Linked DNA regions of Pueribacillus theae. Each later gene encodes a partner of the first gene's protein in a complex. Links are inferred from orthologs where the notes say so. Each region holds a gene or a part of one and is shown on either strand. Other genes may lie near its edges.

The links.
Region 2: the proteins of ftsZ (region 1) and mciZ are in contact, whole or in part, in a crystal structure (PDB 4U39), measured with the Bacillus subtilis proteins. The link is inferred for Pueribacillus theae from one-to-one orthologs.

What each region holds. Positions count from the first base shown.
Region 1 is NZ_QCZG01000001.1:101,204-104,490, forward strand. Bases 162-3,116 are described here. They hold ftsZ (cell division protein FtsZ), read left to right. Parts: upstream 162-1,046; coding sequence 1,047-2,186; downstream 2,187-3,116. Other genes in these bases: ftsA (cell division protein FtsA), read left to right, coding at 162-1,004; spoIIGA (sigma-E processing peptidase SpoIIGA), read left to right, coding at 2,446-3,116. Outside these bases: more of ftsA, read left to right, coding at 1-161; more of spoIIGA, read left to right, coding at 3,117-3,287. UniProt on the Bacillus subtilis protein: Essential cell division protein that forms a contractile ring structure (Z ring) at the future cell division site. The regulation of the ring assembly controls the timing and the location of cell division.
Region 2 is NZ_QCZG01000002.1:48,185-51,315, forward strand. Bases 146-2,944 are described here. They hold mciZ (Z-ring formation inhibitor MciZ), read left to right. Parts: upstream 146-1,377; coding sequence 1,378-1,512; downstream 1,513-2,944. Other genes in these bases: DCC39_RS01605 (endonuclease Q family protein), read right to left, coding at 146-742; DCC39_RS19240 (NUDIX domain-containing protein), read right to left, coding at 743-1,282; DCC39_RS01615 (aldo/keto reductase), read left to right, coding at 1,553-2,455; DCC39_RS01620 (acetyl-CoA C-acetyltransferase), read right to left, coding at 2,599-2,944. Also shown: more of DCC39_RS01605, read right to left, coding at 1-145; more of DCC39_RS01620, read right to left, coding at 2,945-3,131. UniProt on the Bacillus subtilis protein: Blocks Z-ring formation in the mother cell during sporulation by inhibiting the polymerization of FtsZ. Binds to the minus end of FtsZ and functions as a filament-capping protein. At high concentrations, is capable of both capping and sequestration of FtsZ.

The DNA.
Region 1 (3,287 bases):
TTGTTGCTGTATCGAGTGAAGACAGAGAGATTCGCAACGAAGATGTTATGCGCGTCATTGATGCCGCAGAGGTAGTGTCCATTCCTCCAGAAAGAGAAATTATCGATGTGATCCCTAAACAATTTATCGTTGATGGACTAGATGAGATTAATGATCCTAGAGGGATGATTGGCGTTCGGCTTGAGATGGAAGGCACACTTATTACCGGCTCGAAAACCATTTTACATAATTTGCTGAGGTGTGTAGAAAGGGCTGGATTAATCATTGCCGATATTTGTTTACAACCAATTGCCGCAGGATCAATAGCCCTTTCAAAAGACGAGAAAGATTTGGGAGTGGCATTGATTGATATTGGAGGAGGTTGTACGACAATCTCTGTTTTTGAAGATGGAAGTTTACAAAAAACAAATGTCATTCCAATAGGCGGGGAACATATTACGAAAGATATTTCCGTCGGGCTTCGAATTAATATGGAAGAAGCTGAAAGAATCAAATTAAAACACGGCCATGCTTTTATTGATCTGTCATCTGAAGAAGAAGTCTTTAAGGTTACTAGAATTGGCAGCTCGGTTGAAGAGGAATTTAACCAATTTGAAATTTCTCATATCATTGAAGCAAGGGCTTCTGAGATCATGGAATTGGCCGATGAGGAAATAGCACGGATGGGGTATACAAACCTTCCCGGCGGATATGTTTTAACAGGTGGAGTTGCTGCATTGCCGGGAATCCTTGAATTATCCCACCATATTCTCCAAAACAATGTTAGGCTTGCTTCTCCTGACTATCTTGGCGTTAGAGAACCGCAATATACAACTGGCGTTGGTTTAATCCAGTTTACTTACCGAAATATAAAAGTCCAAGGAAGAGAAGTGGCCGCAGCAATAAGCAGTGAAAATAGTGTGAAAACAAAAAAGAAACCAGCTGAACAGAAGAAAAAGCGGGAAGAACATGTTCCCGGCATAGGAACGAAAGTAAAAAGCTGGTTTGGCTCTTTTTTTGACTAAGCATTGGCCTTGTATGATTTTCAAAACTTAGGAGGATCTAACATGTTAGAATTCGATATGGATGTTCATCAATTAGCAAGAATTAAAGTAATTGGCGTCGGCGGCGGGGGAAGCAATGCAGTAAACCGTATGATTGAACATGGTGTCCAAGGCGTAGATTTCATTGCTGTTAATACCGACGCCCAAGCTTTAAATCTATCGTTGGCGGAAACAAAGCTTCAAATTGGAACAAAATTAACAAGAGGACTTGGTGCAGGCGCCAATCCCGAGATCGGAAAAAAGGCTGCAGAAGAAAGTAAAGAGCAAATTGCAGAAGCGCTAAACGGCGCGGATATGGTATTTGTTACCGCTGGTATGGGAGGCGGTACAGGAACTGGTGCCGCACCGGTCATTGCAGAGATTGCAAAGGAAATTGGGGCGTTAACAGTCGGAGTCGTAACAAAGCCTTTTACATTTGAAGGAAGAAAACGTTTAAATCAAGCGGTTAACGGCATTAGCGTGTTTAAAGAAAAAGTAGATACGCTTATCGTTATCCCGAATGACAGGCTGTTGGAAATTGTTGACAAAAACACACCGATGCTTGAGGCATTCCGCGAAGCCGACAATGTTCTTCGCCAAGGTGTCCAAGGCATTTCAGATTTAATTGCGGTTCCCGGATTAATTAATCTAGACTTTGCCGACGTGAAGACGATTATGACGGAAAAGGGTACAGCATTAATGGGAATTGGTATTGCAACAGGTGAGAACCGTGCTGCAGATGCCGCTAAGAAGGCTATCTCAAGCCCGCTTCTTGAAACATCCATTGATGGGGCAAAAGGTGTATTAATGAACATTAGCGGCGGCTCTAACCTCAGTCTATATGAAGTCAACGAAGCGGCTGATATTGTCTCTTCAGCTTCGGATCAAGATGTCAATATGATTTTTGGTTCTGTTATAAATGAAAACCTTAAAGAAGAAATCCTTGTAACTGTTATAGCTACAGGGTTTGATGAGAAAGATATGAGACAAAAACAACCGGATAGCCGCCCTAAGCTTCAACCGAAATCACCAGCTGCTCAGCAATCCCCAAAAGAAGAGAAAGAACAAACTGAAGATAGAAGGTTCGGAAGCAACTATCAAGAAACAGGCGAAACGCTTGATATCCCAACATTTTTAAGAAATAGAAATCGGAGAAGAAGATAGGCGGGATATTCAATCAATAGGCGTTCCTTACAAAGCGATTTTAAATGAAATAGATTTTCACAAGACACGACATTCATTTGTTGTGTTTTTTTTTTGATCATGAGTCGTTGCTTTGCACAGAAATAAGCTTTATTTTTACGTGACAAAATTAGTGTGTTTTGATCAAAATAACTTGGAGGTTCTCGTCATAAATTGACAGACTTAGCAATAGAATCTTTATATACTAGTACACAAAGAATATGATTGGAATGAATTTCAAATGGCTGTTTATTTGGATGTCATTTGGTTTTTGAATTTTTGTACGGATTATCTTTTATTAACATTGACGGGTATTTTGCTTAAGAGAGACATAAAGAAAAAACGGATCCTTATTAGTTCTGCCATTGCATCGCTATATGTTCTGATTATTTTTACGCCCTGCGCTCAATTTTTCTATCATCCTGCAGTTAAATTTGTTTTTTCAATGTTTATCGTGTTTATCGCTTTTCAATTTAAACGCTTTTCTTATTTTTTCCAAAATGTGGCGATGTTTTATTTTGTTGCTTTTATGATTGGCGGGGGGTTAATTGCAGTACGTTTTTTCCTTCAAACAGACTCCCAACTGCTAAACGCAATAGCGGAAATGAACGTTAGCAGTTTTGGAGATCCAATTAGCTGGCTGTTTGTCATTATCGGTTTTCCGCTTCTTTGGATTTTTTCCCGCAATCGATTCACAAATATTGAATACCGCACAATGACATATGACCAAATTGCGGATGTAGAAGTGCATATTGAAGATGAAATTTTTCGCTTGAAAGGGCTTATTGACAGCGGGAATCATCTAACAGATCCACTGACAAAAGTGCCTGTTATGGTAATGGAGCAATCGCATGTAAATTTACCGTTCGATCCAGAGCGTTTATTGTCAGGGGATCCGTTTGAAGACAGCAGTCATCCGTGGTCAGCCCGAATGAGATTTGTTCCCTATCGTTCGGTTGGACAAGAAGAACAATTTATGTTGGCGATACGGCCTGATTTTATTCGGATTTTTTATAAAAATAAAACCTACACTGTAAAACAACTTTTAGTTGGATTAACAAATCAGCGATTATCAAGCGAAGG
Region 2 (3,131 bases), on another replicon or contig:
CCCTTCCATCCTCCATTTGCAATGCACGTTTAAATTCTTCGAATGTTGGTTGTTTCATAAAAATTTTTTGATATTCCCTCGCAATTTTTTGCAAAGAATGGGCATCGGAGTTTGTAAGAAATGGATAACGGTGAAGTTCTTTGATTTGGTCGGCCATCTCTGTATTTGAACTTAAACCTAATTCAACTGCATCGATTTTGCCGGGGTCAAATACTTCCCGAAGCGTCTTTACAATCCCTTTTCCATAAAGGCTTTTGAAAGGCGTAAACACATGGGCAGGTATAAAAAGGCCATCCAACTGGCGAATAACTTCTTGAAGCTTTTTCCCTTTTTCATATAAACGCTGTGAACTTAAATTTAGATTTGTCATTCGAGTCGTGAGCCAGGTGCTAAAACGTTTCATTTTTTCGATAGTGGGTAAAAAGACTAGAACATGAATAGGCCCTTTGCAATTATCATCATAAATTTCAATTTCAGATCCTAAAAATAAGGTGACTTTACCAAAATTGATGCCGCCTTCCGGATGTTCAGCGCATACATTTTTCTGAATCAGGCATTCAAGCTCGTCAATCACCTCAGGCACATGGCAGTCAATGATTCCTACAATATCCATTCCTTTCATGTTAGCGGATGCATGGATGATGTTTTCGAGTGTCAATGACTTGGCACCTGTAATTTTTACCGGCCTTCCAGTAGAAGTCCGGCCGATATGGATGTGCAAATCAGCAAAATAATGATTCATCTATTTATCACTCATTTTTTGTAAATATAAAACAGCATATGCGGTTTTCGCATCATAGATTTCTTGGGTCAAAACCATTTGCTGTGCTTCTTCTATTGTTAGCTCAAGTACGTCGAGAAATTCGTCTTCGTCCGTATGCTGGTCGCCGAGCGTCAGTTCAGAAGCCAAATAAATGTGGATAAGCTCATCGGCAAAGCCGGGTGAAGTGTAAAAGGAGATGAGATGCTCCAGTTCATCGCATTGATAGCCTGTTTCTTCATACAATTCCCGTTTCGCGGTGTCTGCAGGAATTTCATTTTTTTCTAATTTTCCAGCAGGAATCTCAACAATTGTGCGGTTTAACGCTTTACGAAATTGCCTTACGAATACATACTTTCCTTCCTTAGTTTTTGCAATGACAGCAACTGCTCCCGGATGCCGGACAATTTCCCGCATCCCTTCCGCGCCATTAGGAAGCGCCACTTTTTCTACGGAAACATCAATGATTCGACCTTTGTATATCTTTTCCGAGCTAACCGTTTTTTCATATAGATGATCCAAAACTCCCACTCCTTGTACTATTCCTATACGTTTTACATAAAGTTTAACATAGCTGGAAAACGTAACGTTAACATTAAATCTTGGAGGTTATGTGCGTGAAAGTTTATATCAAAACAAATGGGGTAACGTTAGTCGGAAAAGCGTGGCAAATAAAATATGTATTAAAAAAATATATGAAACAATTCCAAACCGTTGAAGAATGGATTACGTCCCAGTCGAAGCCAAAGTAACCTTTTTGTTATAGTTAAGAAGGAAGGGGGTAATCATTACATGTTTAACAAAAGACAATTGGGCTCATCCGAATTGTTTGTCAGCGAAATCGGGCTAGGCGCGATGTCATTTCAAACAAAAGATAATGCAATTGAGATGATTCATTATGCTATGGAACAAGGTGTAAATTTTATTGATACTGCTGACTTGTATTTATTCGGGAAAAATGAAGAATGGATCGGTGAAGCGGTTAAAGGGCAACGGGATAAAGTCATTTTAGCGACAAAAGTTGGCAACCGTTGGGAAGAAGGAAAAGATGGATGGAAGTGGGATCCGTCGAAGGACTATATTAAAAAAGCGGTGAAAAAAAGTTTAATGCGATTAAAGACTGACTATATTGACCTGTATCAGCTGCACGGCGGAACAATCGAAGATCCGATTGAAGAAACAATCGAAGCATTTGAGGAATTAAAAGAAGAAGGATTGATCAGATATTACGGCATCTCCTCCATTCGGCCGAATGTGATAAAAAAATACATATCATTATCGAATATTGAAAGCGTCATGATGCCTTATAGCTTGTTAGATAGAAGATGCGAAGAACTATTTCCTCTTTTACAGGAAAACAATGTAAGTGTCATTGGAAGAGGCCCGCTCGCAAAAGGAGCGTTAACTGGACATGCTGCAAAAAAAATCCCGAGTGACGGCTTTCTAAACGATGGATCTGAAACCCAGAATCTTATTAAAAAGCTAGGCACACTCGAAAACCGTTCAATCACAGAAGTCGCACTCCGCTTTCCGTTAGCAAGTCCTACTGTAGCCACAGTTATCCCTGGAGCGAGCAAACTTTCACAGCTAAAAACGAATATAGAAGCAGCCTCATCAACCCCCCTTTCCCCACAGGAATTGCAATTATTGCGTGAATGGACGAAAGAGGAGAAATTTGAAAAACATCGGATCTAACCATAAGAAAAACGCTGACGCGTCTTTCTTAGGAAGTCAGGGGTCAGAAGCCGGATTGGTATAAATTTGCGAAAGAGCAAATTTATACTTTCTTATCTTTTAAAAAAGCTAAGGGGACTTTCCCTTAGCTTTTTACCATTGAATTAAAGATTCACATTCTCAATAATCATTGCAATCCCTTGACCTCCGCCGATGCAAAGGCTTGCAAGGCCATAGCGCTTTCCTTGTCTTCTTAATTCATAAGCCACTGTTAGGAGGACTCTCGCACCACTTGCGCCAACCGGATGTCCGAGCGCAATTGCTCCTCCGTTGACATTTGTTTTGCTTCGATCAAGGCCCAGTTCTTTTTCGACAGCAATATATTGTGCCGCAAATGCCTCATTCACTTCAACGAAGTCAATATCGCTCAAGGTAAGCCCTGCGCGTTCAAGAGCCATACGCGAAGCCGGAGCTGGGCCAATTCCCATAATTGTAGGGTCAACACCTGCGATGCCCCAAGAAACAATTTTCGCAAGCGGCTTTCTGTCGCCAATTTGTTCTCCACTTGCCAATACTACTGAAGCTGCCCCATCATTAATTCCTGAAGCGTTTCCAGCGGTTACAGAGCCGTCCTTAAGGAAAGCCGGCCTAAGCTTAGCAAGAGTTTCCATTGTTGTATCCGGTTTAATATGCTCAT